One region of the Exiguobacterium sp. s7 genome, then DNA from elsewhere that is predicted to be linked to it. Evidence: riboswitches for the same ligand, from Rfam matches in the RefSeq annotation. Region 1 holds a riboswitch; each other region holds the start of a gene.
What was found. A riboswitch is a leader RNA that binds a small molecule or an ion and turns the genes downstream of it on or off. The one in region 1 is predicted to bind S-adenosylmethionine.
Positions count from the first base shown of each region.

Region 2: it holds a riboswitch for S-adenosylmethionine, as region 1 does, so the genes downstream of both, KNP79_RS11520 (MetQ/NlpA family ABC transporter substrate-binding protein) here and KNP79_RS06165 (Na+/H+ antiporter NhaC family protein) in region 1, are expected to answer to the same signal.
Region 3: it holds a riboswitch for S-adenosylmethionine, as region 1 does, so the genes downstream of both, metK (methionine adenosyltransferase) here and KNP79_RS06165 (Na+/H+ antiporter NhaC family protein) in region 1, are expected to answer to the same signal.
Region 4: it holds a riboswitch for S-adenosylmethionine, as region 1 does, so the genes downstream of both, KNP79_RS02740 (methionine ABC transporter ATP-binding protein) here and KNP79_RS06165 (Na+/H+ antiporter NhaC family protein) in region 1, are expected to answer to the same signal.

Region 1 is NZ_JACSLO010000003.1:212,876-217,219, reverse strand. It holds gene KNP79_RS06170 (GGDEF domain-containing protein) at 1-1,459, shown strand, start outside; SAM riboswitch class I at 1,556-1,651, shown strand; gene KNP79_RS06165 (Na+/H+ antiporter NhaC family protein) at 1,704-3,005, shown strand; gene KNP79_RS06160 (TVP38/TMEM64 family protein) at 3,027-3,677, opposite strand; gene trhO (oxygen-dependent tRNA uridine(34) hydroxylase TrhO) at 3,900-4,344, shown strand, end outside.
Region 2 is NZ_JACSLO010000009.1:27,387-31,730, forward strand. It holds gene KNP79_RS11510 (aminotransferase class I/II-fold pyridoxal phosphate-dependent enzyme) at 1-173, shown strand, start outside; gene KNP79_RS11515 (iron-containing alcohol dehydrogenase) at 170-1,186, shown strand; SAM riboswitch class I at 1,227-1,330, shown strand; gene KNP79_RS11520 (MetQ/NlpA family ABC transporter substrate-binding protein) at 1,404-2,225, shown strand; gene KNP79_RS11525 (methionine ABC transporter ATP-binding protein) at 2,235-3,269, shown strand; gene KNP79_RS11530 (methionine ABC transporter permease) at 3,304-3,903, shown strand; gene KNP79_RS11535 (Spx/MgsR family RNA polymerase-binding regulatory protein) at 3,931-4,326, opposite strand.
Region 3 is NZ_JACSLO010000002.1:96,885-101,228, forward strand. It holds gene pckA (phosphoenolpyruvate carboxykinase (ATP)) at 1-1,474, opposite strand, end outside; SAM riboswitch class I at 1,789-1,908, shown strand; gene metK (methionine adenosyltransferase) at 2,039-3,247, shown strand; gene KNP79_RS03085 (hypothetical protein) at 3,290-3,817, opposite strand; gene KNP79_RS03090 (GNAT family N-acetyltransferase) at 3,982-4,344, shown strand, end outside.
Region 4 is NZ_JACSLO010000002.1:27,230-31,573, forward strand. It holds gene KNP79_RS02720 (arsenate reductase family protein) at 1-235, shown strand, start outside; gene gcvH (glycine cleavage system protein GcvH) at 275-658, shown strand; gene KNP79_RS02730 (PTS sugar transporter subunit IIC) at 701-1,717, opposite strand; gene KNP79_RS02735 (thioredoxin family protein) at 1,941-2,198, shown strand; SAM riboswitch class I at 2,652-2,757, shown strand; gene KNP79_RS02740 (methionine ABC transporter ATP-binding protein) at 2,836-3,864, shown strand; gene KNP79_RS02745 (methionine ABC transporter permease) at 3,854-4,344, shown strand, end outside.

The DNA.
Region 1 (4,344 bases):
CTTGTTTTTTGATTTCGAGACGGCGCTTTTCGTCAATCAGATTGGTCTCCTCGTCTTCCAGTTCGTCAACTTGAAACCGCGCGTCGCGCTTCGACGCTTCCGCTTCACGTATCCTTGGAACGCCATCACGTCTTTCTTGGAGATTGCCATCCCAGCCGGTGTTTACTTGGCGCTTGGTGGTGTGACCGGTCTCGGCTTCTATTCTCAAGACTCGTTCCTGCCGCTCGCCGGTTTGATTCTGGCCATCATCTTGAACACGGTCGTGCAAAAGTATCAAGTCGGTTGGTGGTTCCGCGTCGACATCCCGGTCCGCGATTTTCTGAGCATCGCGTTTTATACGTATATCGTCAGTCTCGTCTTCATTTTGGCGGCCTCGTTGTTCCGGGAGACGAATTTACTAGTCGTCAGTAGCATCGCTGCCGCGTTGACGTTCTTCATCAAGCGGCTCATCATCCAAAAAGGCCGGCAAGACGCCTTTAAATCGTTGATTGAACAGTATGATGAGGCAAAAGAAGCCGTGTCGTTATCGCAGAGCGAGGCGCAAGCCATCGAAGTGTTTCTCAGTCAATGTGAGCGGCTCAATCACTATGACGAAGGGTTCGTCGAGTTTAAACTGTTCGACCGTACCCTGTACTTTGATTTGAAGACGCGTCAGCCGATTGACCGTCACATCGTGTTCGATTTGCTCGATCACGCTTATCCGAACGAAGCCTCGGTCGAATATGAGATGCGCTTCGAATGGGACGCACCACTGTCGAACGAATTTGACGACGACTATCATAGTTTCATCTCGGTTCGGTCCGAGGAGATCGAAGGGATTCGCACGTGGCTCGTCATGACGGGTGAACACGTCTATGGGTATCCCCCGACCATCCAACGTGAAATCGTCAAACTTCTCAAGTCGTTCAACCGGACGATCAGCCGTTGCCATGAGCGCGACCGTCTTTACACGGAAAGTCGGACCGACAGCTTGACGCTGCTCGCGAATGCACGCGCGTTTTACGAATACGGGATTCAACAAATCTCGGACGGTTCGATGTATCCGATTTCGGTCGCGATGCTCGACATCGACTTTTTCAAAAAAATCAACGATGTGCACGGACATCAAGTCGGGGACAGTGTGCTCCAAGAGTTTGGACGGCGGATTCGCCAGGCACTCCGCACCGAAGATTTTGCCGCCCGTTACGGCGGTGAAGAGTTCATCTTGCTATTGAATCGTTGCGATGTCGAACAGGCAATCGAGATCGCCGAACGGATCCGGCAACAAATCGAGAACAAACCGTTCCACGTCGACGGAATCGATATCCCCGTCACCGCTTCGATCGGTGTCGACACGATTCAGGCGTTCGGTGACAAACGCCTCGACGATACGATCCGTAACGCTGACCGGGCCCTCTACGTCGGCGGGAAGTACGCCGGACGCAACCGCGTCGCCCATTACAATTTCTTAACGACCTGACTCACCCCCACGTTCACCGCGTGGGGGTTTGCTATTGACAAGCGGATTTGAAACAGGTACGTTAGGGAACGTGTCTTATAATTAAATATCACAACTTTTTTATCAAGAGAGACTGAGGGACTGGCCCAGTGACGTCTCGGCAGCGGGTAACCTGTGCCAAATCCAGCGAGCAGTCTGCTCGAAAGATGAAAAAAGTGTTTTCTTGTAGAGAGAGCCTTTTTTCAGAAGGCTCTCTTTTTATTTTATGAATGAGGTGAATCGATTGGAACAACCGACAGCTAACAAATGGGCACTATTGCCTTTGCTCGTCTTCCTCGTCTTCTTTATCGGGGCAGGCATCTACTATAACGACTTTTATAAATTCCCGGTCCTGATCGCGGCGTTGATCGCGGTCATCGTCGCGGCGATGATGACGAAAGGCAGCGTCACTCAGACGGTCGAGCGTGTCGCCCAAGGTGCGGGGAACCCCGGCATTTTGATCATGGTCTTCATCTTCTTGCTCGCCGGAGTGTTCTCGAGTGTCGCCGAAGCAATCGGCGCAATCGACGCGACCGTCAATGCGGCGCTGACATTTTTACCGTCCTCGCTTCTACTGAGCGGTTTATTCGTCATCGCGGCTTTCATCTCGATGGCGATGGGAACGTCGACGGGCACGATTGCCGCCCTCGCCCCGATCGCGCTCGGTATCCACGAAGAAAGTGTCGTCAATATCGCCATCGCGGCGGCTGCCGTCGTCGGTGGTGCCATGTTCGGGGACAACTTGTCGTTCATCTCGGACACGACAATCGCTGCCGTCCGGACCCAGCGTACCAATATGCGTGACAAATTCCGAACCAACTTTTGGATTGTCCTCCCGGCCGCCCTTATCACAATCGTCCTCTTATCGGTGTTATCGAGTGGAGAATCGACTGTCGATGCAGCCGCGTTCGAATGGTATAAACTCATTCCATACCTCGCCGTCATCGCTCTCGCCTTGACCGGGTTGAACGTCATTCTCGTTTTGCTTGGCGGGATTGCCTTGACCGGCATCATCGGTTTGATCGATGGGAGTTTGGCTGTCACTTCATACGTCACGGCTATGGCAGACGGGATGATGGGTATGGCCGAGATTTCGCTCTTGACGCTCCTCATGGGCGGACTCGTCGGACTCATCTCGCATAACGGCGGGCTCACTTACTTGCGTGACGCGCTCACGTCGCGGATTCAAAAACGTGCCGGTGCCGAATGGAGCATCGCCGGGCTCGTCAGCGCGACGAACGTTGCGACGGCGAACAACACGATCTCGATTCTCGTGGCCGGTCCGCTCGCCGCCAATATCGCCGACACGTATGACATCGAGCGAAAGAAATCAGCGAGTGTGCTCGACATCTTCTCGTGTGGCGTCCAAGGCCTGTTGCCTTATGGGGCACAGCTGCTCATCGCCGCCGAATTGACGAATACGGCGTCACCAGCGCTCGTCCCGTATATGTTCTATCCATTCCTGCTCTTCATTTGCGGAGGGCTGGCCATCGTCTTTAACTTCCCGCGTTTCAAAAAGCGCGCCTGACCAAAACGACCCTTTGAAGCACTAGCTTCGAAGGGTCGTTTGACGTTTCGTTTCACGTTCACGTTGAAGTTGTTCGTTGCGTTTTTTGAAGGCGCGCCGCTTGAGCAATTCCTCGAGGCCACGGCTGATCGCCCAAAGAACAAACAGTAACAGTCCAAGCATCGATAAGCGGAACGGACTTTGAATAAACTCTTCCCACTGGTCACCAATGACCGAAAAAATCAAGACGACAAGCAGTTTCCCGAACCCCGCCGCCATGATGAATGTCCGAAGCGGCATTTGAATGAGGGCAAGTAAGTATGTGATCAAACTGACCGGGATGAACGGGAGCGAATATAAAAACCCAAGCGAGATCGGGCTCATATGGTTGATGCGTTCCAGCCAATATACCCCTTGTTTATGTTTTTCGAGCCACCGTGTCATCGGTTTACGGAATACGTAACGGACGGCTGTAAAGACAAGAATCGTCCCTAGTAAACTACCGACCCAAGACAATAACGTCCCGAGCAAGAACCCATACGTGGCCGCGTTCGCCGAAATGATGAGGACGAGCGGAAGAAATGGAAAGATCGCCTCAAGGAACGGCGCCCCTAGTCCTGCCCATGGGCCTCCCGGAAGCTCTTGCAGCCATTCAATCAGTTGGATAATCCATTGTTGGAGTGATGTGAGCATATCAGTTTCCACCTTCGACTTTCATTAATACCTTTTACCCGATTTCGCTCAGGAAGACGCATCCCCCTGCACGCCAGTAAAAAAAATAAAAAGTATTTGCGAAATTTCGCTGTGATATCTATCATATAATATGGACTTGTGGTTGCAGGCAAGTCCGCTCGTCGAACGACACAACCCAACGTTCGTTTTCCTGCAAAAAACTGAACACAGGGGAGTAATAACATGGAAACAAAACCAATGCGGGTCTTGCTGTACTATAAGTACGTCAACATCGAAGACCCAGAAACGCTCACACAAGAGCACCTCAAGTATTGTAAGGACCTTGGCATCAAAGGACGGATCTTGATTTCTTCCGAAGGAATCAACGGAACGTGCTCTGGGACTTGGGAACAGACCGAGCAATACATGAACGACTTGAAAGCGAACCCGCTTTTCAGCGATATCGAGTTCAAAATCGATGAAGTCGAAGAGCATGCGTTCAAAAAAATCTTTGTCCGTCATAAGAAAGAGCTTGTGACGTGGCGCTTTGATGGTGAGTTCGACGTTCCTAAACAGCACGGTGCGTACCTCGAACCGGCAGAATGGAAAGAGATGATGAATCGCGACGATGTCGTCATCCTCGATGTTCGTAACAACTACGAGTACGATCTTGGTCACTTTAAAAATG
Region 2 (4,344 bases), on a different contig from region 1:
TCTCGCGTAAGTTATTGTACGAGGCAGGAGTCGCCGTCACACCGGGCTATTTCTTCGGTTCAGAAGGGAACGGATACGTCCGCTTCGGCCTCGTCTCGCCCGAGCCGAAAATCGATGAGGCCGTCGAACGAATCGAGCGGTTGTTTGCCGCCTATGAGGAGGTGCGGGCATGATTCGTCAGGCCGTCCTTGAATATGACCACGCCGATGACGCGCTCGACCGTCTTGATGACTTAGTCGACGGCCGACGTGCCCACGTCCTGCGCGGTCAGAACGGGTACGAAGTCGTGCGGGCCGTCCATCCATCCATCACGGACTATCCGGCCACGACGTTCCGTGGGGAGTGTACGGACAAGGAAGTCGAACGGCTGATTTTTGAAGACGTCGATGTCCTCATCGCCATCGGGGGCGGGAAGCTCGTCGACACGGCCAAACTCGTCGCCTATCAACAGAACGTGCCGCTCATCATCGTCCCGACACTCGCCTCGAACTGTGCGGCGTTCACGCCTCTCAGCGTCGTCTATCGGGAGGACGGGAGCTACGACCGCTACGACATGTTCCGCGTCGTCATCGAACGGGTCATCGTTGACTCGCGGGTCATCTCGCGCTCTCCATATGAATATTTCCGAGCCGGTGTCATCGACACGGTCGCGAAGTTTTACGAGGCCCGTTACTTGAGCGGTGACAGCTCGGTCGACGCGGGCGTCAACACCGGGCTCGTCTTGGCCCAGCAGTGCGGGCGTCTCGTCGAACTTGATTTGAGCGAGCACGCTTTTGAGTCGTATAGTGATGACGTCCGCTTCGCGGTCGATCACGTGCTCGCCATCGGAGGTGCCGTCGGAGGATTTGGTGACGCCGGGACACGGGTCGCCGTGGGCCATGCGGTCCATAACGCTCTCAGTCGCTTCGAGTCGACGCACCGTTTCTTACACGGGGACAAGGTGGGCTTCGGCTTGATCGTCCAAGAGCGGTTGCGGTGCTCGGCCGATACCGCGTATTTGGAGGCTTGGCTAAGCAAGTTCGGTGCCCCGACGACGCTCGAGACGCTCGGGGTCGGGTCGAGCGAGATCCCGGTATTGGTCGACTCCGTCATGACGGAGACCGAGCTGCAACAGTTGCCAAAGCCGCTCGATAAAGACTTTCTGAAAATAACATTTGAAAATTTGCAATTTTCTATTTACAAATAAAAGAATTGAAAGTAAGATGATAACAATTAAATAGACCGATTGCTTATCAAGAGTGGTGGAGGGACTGGCCCTATGAAACCCGGCAACCAGATCATTATGATCATGGTGCTAATTCCAACAGACGGAACGTCTGGGAGATGAGCGTGTCCGACTTTGTCTTGTCGTGCCCGCCACTCTTCATGAGTAGCGGGCTTTCATTTTGGAGGAGGAAAAACAGATGAACATCAAACAGAAAACAGCACTCGTAGGAACTTCACTACTCGCCGCTATCGCACTCTCGGCGTGCGGTCAATCGGACGCGAGCGAATCGCTCAGCACGGAGTCGCTCACGATCGGCGTCACGGGGGGTCCACACCAACAAATCGCCGAAAAAGTGCAAGAACTCGCGGCCGAGGACGGCCTCGAGCTCGACATCAAAGTGTTCAACGACTATAACACCCCGAACACGGCGCTCGCCGAGGGCAGTCTCGACGTGAACAGTTATCAGACGCTCTCATTCCTTGAACTGCAAAAGTCCGACAAAGGCTATAAGATCGACGACGTGTTCAAGACCGTCGCGTTCCCGATGGGTCTTTACTCGGAAAAGTTGACCGACATTGAGGACTTGAAAGAAGGCGACAAGGTCGCCGTCCCGAACGACCCGGCGAACGAGCTGCGCGCACTCCGTCTGTATGAGACAGCGGGCCTCATCACGCTGAAGGAAGGCTTGACGGACAAGGCGACGAAACGCGACATCGCCGAGAACCCGCTCAACCTCGAATTCATCGAGCTCGAGGCGTCTCAGCTCCCGACCCAGCTCCCGGAAGTCGCACTCGCGGCCATCAACACGAACTTCGCGATGGGTGCCGGCCTGTCAATCAACGAGGACGCCTTGTTCCACGAAGACACGGTCGACAACCCGTATCCGAACTACGTCGTCGTCCGTACCGACAACAAGGATGACGAGGTCGTCGCGACGCTCAAGTCGTACTATCACTCGGACGAGGTCCGGACGTTCATCGAAGAGACGTTCGACGGCTCGATCGTCCCGGCGTTTTAAGGAGGGCCTATGATCGCACTTAAAGGAATCACGAAGACGTTCACGGTAAATAAAGGTGCTGTCACCGCACTCGACGACGTCTCGCTCACGATCGAGAAAGGCGAGATCTTCGGCATCATCGGCCGAAGCGGGGCCGGCAAGAGCACGCTCATCCGCATGATCAATCTGCTCGAACGCCCGACGTCGGGCCAGGTCGAGATCGAAGGGCAGGACATCACGAAGCTCGACAAACGTGGGCTCTCAAAACTCCGCCATCGAATCGGAATGATCTTCCAACACTACAACCTGCTCAAGACGGCGACCGTCGAAGAGAACGTCGCCATCCCGCTCCGGCTTGAAGGTCTCGACAAGGCAACGATCCGTGCTCGCGTCGACAAATACCTCGACATCGTCGGCTTGACGGACCATCGGAAACATTATCCCGAGCAACTCTCGGGCGGACAGAAGCAACGTGTCGCCATCGCCCGGGCCCTCGCGCATGAGCCGGACATCCTGCTCAGCGACGAGGCGACGAGCGCGCTCGACCCGGAGACGACCGAGTCGATCCTCGACCTCTTGCTCGACATCAACCGCGAGCTCGGACTGACGATCTTTTTGATCACGCACGAGATGGAAGTCATCGAGCGCATCTGTGACCGGGTCGCGGTCATCGAGGCCGGCCGAATCATCGAGGAAGGGGACGTGCTCGACGTGTTCTCGGACCCGCAGCATGCGACGACACGCAAGTTCTTGAAGACGAACCTCGATGTCCCGAAAGAGGTTGTCGAAGAGTTGAGCACGCACGGGATGCTCGTCAACTTGTCGTTCATCGGTCATCAGAGTGAACAGGCCGTGCTCGCCCAGTTGACGAAACGGTTCGGCTTGCTCCCGAATATCATCGGGGGCGGCATCAAAAAGCTAAAAGGCGGTCTCGTCGGCAATCTGCTCGTCCATTTGGACGGGGATGAGGCCCAGACCGACCAAGCCGTCCGCTTCTTAGAGGCGAGCGGTGTGAAAGTGAAAGAGGTGACGAACCGTGCTTCAGTTTTGGGAAAATTGGGGTGACTTGATTTGGACGGGGACGATCCAGACGCTCACGATGACCGGCATCGCGCTCGTCATCTCGACGTTGATCGGACTGCCGCTCGGGACGCTTCTCGTCTTGACGCGACCGAACGGCCGGCTCGCCAATCGTTATTTCTACGGGGCGTTATCAAGTGTCATCAACGTCGTCCGTTCCATCCCGTTCATCATTCTCTTATTCTTCATCCTCCCGTTCACCCGTTTTATCATGGGCACGACGATTGGCGTCCAAGGCGTGCTGTTGCCGCTCATCGTGTTCACGGCCCCGTATATCGCCCGGCTCATGGAGTCGGCGCTACTCGAGGTCGACCGTGGGGTCGTCGAGGCGTATGAGGCGATGGGCATCTCGACCCGTAAAATCATCTGGTACGTGTTGATCCGGGAGGCCCGCTCTTCAATCGTGCTCGGTTTGACGATCGCGACGATCGGTTTGATCGGGGCGACCGCGATGGCAGGACTCGTCGGGGCCGGAGGACTCGGCGATATCGCTTACCAATACGGGCATCTCCGGTTCGAACCGGAGGTCATGTACGTGACCATCTTCGTCTTGATCCTGCTCGTCCAATCGATTCAATCGTTCGGTAACCGCTTGGCGGCCCGACTCAAGAAGGCATAAGAAAAGAGCTCTGCTTCGGCAGGGCTCTTACTTGTTGTCGAGCAATCGTTTCAATTCGGCGATTCGGTCATGGCGCGGGATGAACGTACGAATCTCTTTCTCGCTGAACCCGATCTGAATCCGATTGTCGTCGACGACGATCGGACTCTTCAAGATTTGGGGGTGCGACGCCACAAAGCTGTACAGCTCACGGAGCGACATCTCGTCAAGTTGGTCCGCCGCTTGTTTGTACACGCTCTTTTGGACGGACAACAGGTCGGTCGTCCCGTTCTCGGTGAGGCGGAGCATGTCTTTGAACTCGGTGAACGACATCCCTTGATCGGTCAATTTTTTCTCGATGAATGGGATGTTCTGTTCGCGTAACCAATCAATCGTCTTACGGGAAGAACTGCAGCTTGTATGTGTGAATACGGTGACCGTCACGGCAACCACTTCTCCTTT
Region 3 (4,344 bases), on a different contig from region 1:
CGTCGTAGCGGGCCCCGTCTTTCCATGTGCCCCGTGGGTTGAGCACGTCGTCTGGCACCCCGTCGATGTGGCGTGGAATCTCGACGTTGAAGATGTCATGGCGCGTCGTCTCGACGTCACGGAGTTTCCCGTTGACGGCCGCGTTCACCATCGCCCGTGTATAGGCGAGCTTCATCCGCGATCCTTCGCCGTATGCGCCGCCGGTCCAACCGGTATTGACGAGATAGACGTCGACGTCATGTTTCTCGATCAACGTGCCGAGCATGTCGGCGTAGCGTTCCGGTGCGAGCGGCAAGAACGGTGACCCGAAACATGTCGAGAAGGTCGCCTGCGGCTCCGTCACGCCGCGCTCCGTGCCGGCTAGCTTCGACGTATAGCCTGACAAGAAGTGATACATCGCCTGCTCCTTCGTCAATTTGCTGATTGGAGGCAGGACGCCGTACGCGTCGGCCGTCAAGAAGACGATCGTGTTCGGATGCCCGGCTCGTGACGGAAGCATCGCGTTATCGATAAATTGAATCGGGTAGGCGGCCCGTGTGTTCTCAGTGAGTGAGATGTTCTTGTAGTCTGGTGCCCGTTCCTCGTCCAAGACGACGTTCTCAATCAACGAGCCAAATCGAATGGCATCGTAGATTTGAGGTTCGTTCTCACGCGACAAGTTGATCGTCTTCGCGTAGCAACCGCCTTCAATGTTGAAGACGCCGTCAGGAGACCAACCATGCTCGTCGTCCCCGATTAAATGACGTTCTGTGTCGGCCGATAGCGTCGTCTTTCCGGTACCCGATAGCCCGAAGAAGAGAGCCGTCTCGCCGGCGTCCGATACGTTCGCCGAGCAATGCATCGACAAGACGTGCTGTTCCGGTAACAGGAAGTTCATGACTGAGAAAATCGATTTTTTAATTTCGCCGCCGTATTCTGTTCCCCCGATCAGAATGGTCCGTTTGGCGAATGAGACGAGAATGAACGTTTCGGAGTTCGTCCCGTCGACTTCCGGATCGGCCTTATAGCTCGGTGCATAGATGACCGTGAACGGATCAAAGGCACCTCGTGTCGGCCATTCGCGCAAGAACAACTGTTTCGCGAACAAGTTGTGCCACGCGTATTCTGTGATGGCCCGCACTGGAAGCGTATAATGCTCGTCAGCCCCGGCAGACGCCTCGAGATAGTAGAGCTTGTCTTTCGTCTCGAGATGCGTGAGCACTTTATCGAGCAGTGCCGTGAACTTCTCTTCTGCGATCGGTTGGTTGACCGGACCCCAGTCTACTAAATGATTGCTGACTTCATCTTGCACGACGAATTTGTCTTTCGGTGACCGTCCTGTGAATTTACCTGTACTGACCGATAAAGCCCCGTCTTTCGTCAGTACGCCTTCCCCGTTGCGAATGGCTTCTTCCACCAATTCTGGAACCGTTAAGTTCCGCATCATGTCGGCACCTTTAATTAATTCTTCGATTTTCAGGAGCGTTGTCGCCATCCTGAATCCCACCTTTCCCCTAAATAGATGTGGATGAAATCCGCATACTTCCGCGTTTTATTAGTATGACGTTTTTATTATATGTGACATACTAATCAAAAACAAGCCTTTTTTATCCTTTAAAGTAAGCGCTTTCTTACACTGTCATTCTAACATATTCTGTACCAGGTCATAGTACAAAATCGAAAACCGACAAAAAAATGTTTGATATTTCACAAACATAACTATTGCGAGTTCGTGAAAAGTTTTACGAATTCAGTCGATACGCTTGACAGAACGGGGTGTCATTTATATGATGGTCTTCGTAACGGATACTCTTATTCTGAGCGGTGGAGGGAACAAGGCCCTACGAAGCCCAGCAACCGTCCGATTTGTCATTGTTATTCGGAAAAGGTGCTATCCTGAAGCGAAGCGCAAGCTTCGAACGATAAGAGGGTAAGGAAGAACGATTCAACCTTTCCCATTGAACATGGCGAAAGGTTTTTTTCATTACCGTCCCAAAGCAACGCGTAAGGGGAACGAGTACCGTCCACACATCACCCTTATTATAGGAGGTTTTTCGAAATGGCAAACTTGAACCGTCGACTTTTCACTTCGGAGTCCGTCACGGAAGGACATCCGGATAAAATTTGTGACCAAATCTCAGATGCGATTTTGGATGCGATTTTAGCTGAAGATCCAAACGCCCGCGTTGCGGCTGAGACATCTGTCACGACAGGTCTCGTGCTCGTAGCAGGTGAGATCACAACATCAACTTACGTGGATATCCCGAAAGTTGTTCGTGAAACAGTTCGTGAGATCGGCTACACACGTGCAAAATATGGTTTTGATGCAGAGACTTGTGCTGTCCTCACATCGATTGATGAGCAATCGGTAGACATCGCCCAAGGTGTCGACCAAGCGCTTGAAGCTCGTGAAGGACAAATGACTGAAGAAGAAATCGATGCGATCGGCGCTGGTGACCAAGGTCTCATGTTCGGTTACGCAACAAAAGAGACACCAGAACTCATGCCGCTCCCGATTTCACTCGCACACAAATTGTCACGTCGTTTGGCAGAAGTTCGTAAGAACGGCACGCTCGCTTACCTTCGTCCTGATGGTAAGACACAAGTGACGGTCGAATACGACGAAGCGAACAACCCAGTTCGCATCGACACAATCGTTATCTCGACGCAACACGCCGAAGACATCACACTCGAACAAATCCAAGCTGATTTGAAAGAGCACGTCATCGACGCGGTCATCCCGTCTGAACTCATCGACGCGGATACAAAATACTTCATCAACCCGACTGGCCGTTTCGTCATCGGTGGACCACAAGGGGATGCAGGCCTCACAGGACGTAAGATCATCGTCGATACGTACGGTGGTTACGCTCGCCACGGCGGCGGCGCGTTCTCAGGTAAAGATCCAACCAAAGTTGACCGTTCAGCGGCGTACGCGGCTCGTTACGTAGCGAAAAACCTCGTTGCAGCGGGACTTGCTGACAAAGCAGAAGTTCAACTTGCATACGCGATCGGCGTTGCCCACCCGGTATCGATCGCAGTCGACACGTTCGGCACAGGCAAATTGAGCGAGACTGAGCTCGTCGAACTCATTCGCGAGAACTTCGACCTCCGTCCGGCCGGCATCATCAAGATGCTCGACCTTCGCCGTCCAATCTACAAGCAGACAGCAGCTTACGGCCACTTCGGTCGTACAGACGTTGAACTCCCATGGGAGCAAACGGATAAAGCGGCAGTGCTTGAAGAAGGCGCGAAACGCTTCGCATAAGACAGTAAAAACGACCTTTCTCAGTGAAAGGTCGTTTTTTTGTTAGGCTTGTGTTTTGTTGTCATTCGATGATTCGTTATTGCTTGATGACGTGTCGGATGAAGTTTCTTGCCCGAGCGCCGTATCTTTCGCATCGACGACTTTCTCGCCGATCGATTGAAGATCTGACTTCGCTTCTTGCGCCGTGCCGACGACTTTGTTCACGTCTTCTTTGACCGTGTCGACTTCACCAGCGACTTTCTCGTATACGTTTTGAACGTCAGTGGCAACTTCTTGGATGATTCCAGAAGCCGATTTCACTTGGTCAATGACTTGTGAGGCCTTTCCGGCTGGGTCTTGTTTGACCGTATCGACGAGACCGCCGACCGACGATTTCGCGCTCGAGAACGATTGTTTCGTGTTCTCACGGTTCGACGTGCTAAGTAAGGCAAGCAGACCGCCGACGAGGGCGCCGAGGAGCATCCCGGTCACGACGGTGATTTTAGGGCCACCTGCATTTGCTTGGTCAAACTGACGATTTGGATTGTTGGCTTGCTCTACTTTTGGATCATGTTGTAGTTTCGGTTCCATAGTAACACTCCTTTTTGTAAGTTGGCATTGATACTCTTATACCCGAGTCAAAATGGAAAATAACGTCTTCCTTCATTTCGACATCAAAAAGTAATGAGCGGGCAGGATATTTTTTTGCTGATGGGGAATGATACTACTAGATTGGCCAAAAGGGGGATGCCGTTATGAAGATCAGGGAAGCTGTACCAGAAGATGCCGCCACCATCCGCGATATTGCGCTCGCAACGGTCAGTGAACAAGACGAGGTTCGTTCAAAAGTAATGGAACGGGCTTATCAGCAAGAAGAGATCGTCCGCGCCATCAGTTCAAGCGAGGAAGCGAAAGAGCAGTTGTTCATTGTCGGTGAAGCCGAAGGCGACGTCATCGGGTTCTATCATGCGATCGACCGCGGGGATACGTGGGAAGTGCTCCGACTCTATCTTCATCCGACCCATCACCGACAAGGTCTCGGAACGGCCTTATTGTCTCATCTGCGCGAACGTAAAGTTCAACCGATCGAACTGTACGTCGAGAGTTCGAACGAGCAG
Region 4 (4,344 bases), on a different contig from region 1:
CGAACTATGGAAACAGTCGGGTCTCCCGCTCAAAAAATTCTTCAATACGAGCGGCCAAGTATATCGAAACGAAGGCATCAAAGATCAACTGCCAAATTTATCAGAAGACGAACAACTCGAGCTTCTCGCGAGCAATGGTATGCTTTTAAAGCGTCCAATCGTGACAGATGGTCAAAAATCAACTGTCGGATTTTCAGAAAAGTCGTTTACAGACGTTTGGGGCGAAGTGCTATAATACTCGTGTGAGTCTAATTCATTTGAGGGGGAAGTTAAGATGAGCAAAGTACCTGCCAATCTACGTTATTCAAAAGAGCACGAATGGGTTGAAGTGAACGGAAGCGTGGCCCGCATCGGGATCACGGATTTCGCACAAAGCGAACTAGGGGATATCGTCTTTGTCGAACTTCCTGAAGTCGGCGGCACGATTTTACTCGATGAGCCGTTCGGTTCGGTCGAGTCGGTCAAAACCGTATCAGAGTTGTACGCTCCAATCTCTGGAAAAATCACAGCGGTGAACGAATCACTCGCCGATTCACCAGAACTCGTCAACGAGGCACCGTTCGAAGGCGCTTGGATGATCGAAGTCGAGTTGAACGATGCGTCAGACGTCGACAAACTCATGTCAGCCGAAGAATACGAAGCGATGATTCAAGGCTAAACAAAACCCGGTTTCTCTTCACGAGAAGCCGGGCTTTTTTGTTCATTCGAAATCGAGGCGGTAATGATCAGGCTGGATGAGCGACGTCCGGTTGAACAGGCGGTAGAAGATGATTCCGAGCGTTATCGGGATGAGTCCGAACAAGACGATGACGAGCATGACGTTCCAGAGCGCGAACCCTCCCGGCATCAAATGCAAGGCGTTGATTGGCCCGATGAGGCCGGAGACGCCGAAACCGGCACTGATCGGCGTGCCTTCGATCCGAAGGATGCCTGCGAGCGCTCCGAGGATGGCCGCATTGGCGAGTACGGGCAACATCATGATCGGACGACGGACGAAGTTCGCCATTTGAATCTTCGGTGACCCGAGGAAGTGGGCGATCGACGTTCCCGTCGCGTTCATCTGCCAGCCGGCGATGGCGAGACCGAAGCCGGCGGCGACGACCCCTAAGTTGGCGGCCCCGGCCGCGACACCAGACAGACTGATCGCTGTGGCGATGCCGACCGTCGAGATTGGCGAGACGATGATGAGCGAGAACGCCATCGCGATCAACATACCCATCACAATCGGCTGCAGTTCCGTCATCGTCATAATGATCGTCCCGACGTATGTGGTGATTTGTGAGATGTAAGTGAGCAGGAACGCCCCGATTCCTCCGGCGACGACGATGACCGTCATCGGTAAGACGAGTACCGTGTATGTCTTCAAGCGTGGCGACAACTGCATGACGAGGAACGTCGCGAGAGCGGCCGTCACACCGGCCGTGATGACGTCACCGATTCCAGCCATGAGGAACGCCCCTTCTTCGATGCGGATGGCGCCGCTCCCGACTTGGGTCGCGATGCCGATCGTGCCGGCCTCGAGTGCCGAGCGTCCGAACTGCATGGCGACGGCGACACCGATGATGACCGGTAAGAGACGCATCGCGATTGTCGTCGCATCTAAGATGAACTGCAGTGACGGAACATAAGGTAAGATGGCTTTCGTTAATTCACCGAGCAAGGCGCTCGGGATGAGGGCGATGAGGATGGCAAGACTGAGGCCGTTCAAGACGTTCATCAAAAACTGTTTTCTGGTAAGCTTCTCTTCCGTCATTGGGGATTCACCTGTCCTTTTCTACTGGTATGCTGTTATGTACAAAAGCAATAAAGTTAATGACCATACTATGCCTCTTTCTAGCAAGCGTCAATATAAAATGTTGAAATGTTCAGAATTTTCCATTTGAGCACAACTTTTGAACCGACCGGTCCGGATTCATATACTTAGAGGAGAGGTGAGAACAATGATTACTGACGGATTCTTATATATATACGCCCCGATGTGCGGTACATGCGCCGTGGCCGAGCGGATGCTCTCGGTCGTCGAGGCCGTCGACCCCGAACTCCAGATTGAAAAGCGCGATGCCAACTTTATCCCGAACGAGCTCGAGGTGTATCAAGTCATGAGCGTCCCGGCGCTATTGAAGCTGGAAAATGGCCAAGTTCGCGATCGTTTGTATGCGTTTCAAAACGTCCAGCACGTCCTATCTTTCGTCAAATGAGATAGGATGATTAGAATAATCTGAAAATTTTAAATAATCAGTTGACACAGAAAGTTCACGAATGATATATTCATTACAACATCTTACTTGAACACAACATAGGTCGAGATTTTCCCGTCAGCAAGACGTTTTCGAACAACCGTTGCATGAGCTTACGCGATTTCAGGTGGACCTTCCCTTCGATTGTCCCCCAAAAAAATCAAGCGTCGGGGCACCGGTCGCGTAATTGCATGGTCCGTTCGAAGACCGAGTGATGATCGGGTAAAAATCCCCCATATAAGGATGAATGCTCTGATCGGGCAAAAGAGGTTCATCTATGGGTTGTCCTTCAGTGACTCAAGTTGCTACGTTCTGTGTCATCCTCGGATGGCACCTTTTTTAATTTGTCTGAAAAAAATAGTTTGACATGAAAATAATGTGTCGCTATGATAAAGCTAATCAAATACGCAACCACTCTTATCAAGAGAGGCTGAGGGACTGGCCCTATGACGCCCAGCAACCGCGGAGCAATCCGAAATGGTGCTAATTCCAGCAAGGTGTAAACCTTGGAAGATGAGAGCAATCGTTGTCCGTACCGATAAAGTACGCACGTTTGCTCAAACGTGCGTACTTTTTTTGTTGTCAGGAGGGAAATGGATTGATTCAACTACGCAATGTGGCCAAATGGTTCGATACGAAAAACGGTCGGGTCCAGGCGGTCGATGATGTGTCGCTTACCATCGAAAGCGGCGAAATTTTTGGAATAATCGGATATTCAGGGGCGGGGAAGTCGACGCTCATCCGCTTGCTCAACCGACTCGAGGCACCGTCTAGCGGTGAAATCGTGGTCGCCGGCAGCGAGCTGACGAAGCTCACGCCTAAGGAACTACGCGGGGTACGTAAAAACGTCTCGATGGTGTTCCAACACTTCAACCTATTATGGTCGCGCACGGTCGCTGAGAACATCAGCTTCCCGCTCGAGCTCATCGGGGTACCGGCCAGCGAACGCAAACGCCGCGTCCAAGAACTTGTCGAACTCGTCGGCTTAGGCGGACGGGAAGACAGCTATCCGTCGCAACTATCGGGCGGTCAAAAGCAGCGAGTCGGGATAGCCCGTGCGCTCGCTACGAATCCAGAAGTGCTCCTCTGCGATGAAGCGACGAGCGCACTCGACCCGAAGACGACCGATTCGATTCTCGAACTGCTCGTCAGCATCAATAAAAAGCTCGGATTGACGATCGTCCTCATCACCCATGAGATGCACGTCATCCAAAAGATTTGCCACCGCGTCGCCGTCATGGAGGCCGGGAAGGTCGTCGAGACCGGACAAGTCGCCGAGGTGTTCCAACATCCGGAACAGCCGATCACGAAAGAGTTCGTCAAACAGATCGGCGCGGTCGAAGACATGTCGCTCACGTTCGAGCACTTGAAAGCGCGTTATCCGAGCGGTCAAATCGTCAAGCTCAAATTCTTGAACGAGACGGCCGAGCAACCGATTCTGTCAGAAGTGTTGAAGCAACATGACATCGGCTTCAACATCATCGGCGGGAACGTGACGCAGTCACAAGTCGGTGCCCTCGGGACATTATTCATCCAATTGATCGGAGAGCCGGCTGAAGTCGAGCGGGCCATCGCCTCAATCCGGTCGCAGGCAGTGGAAGTGGAGGTAGAAAGCGATGTTTCCTAATGTAGATTGGCAAGTCATGCTCGAGCAAACGTGGGAGACGCTCTATATGACGCTCGTCGCCGGAGCCGCGACGTTCGTCATCGGTCTCGCCCTCGGGATGCTCTTATACGTCACGAACGAACCGCTCATGATGAAAAACCGTCCGATTTACACGGTCATCAGCGCAATCGTCAACGTGTTCCGGTCGATCCCGTTCATCATTTTGATCATCTTGCTCATCCCGTTCACGTTACTCGTCGTCGGGACGATGCTCGGATCGACGGCAGCGTTGCCGGCGCTCATCATCGGTGCGGCTCCGTTCTATGCGCGGATGGTCGAGCTCGCCCTTCGTGAAGTCGACCGCGGCGTCATCGAGGCGGCTGAATCGATGGGTGCGACAAAATGGCAAATCGTCTATAAAGTGTTGTTCCCAGAAGCATTGCCGGCCATCGTGTCAGGCATCACGGTCACGATCGTCGCGATCGTCGGTTATACGGCGAT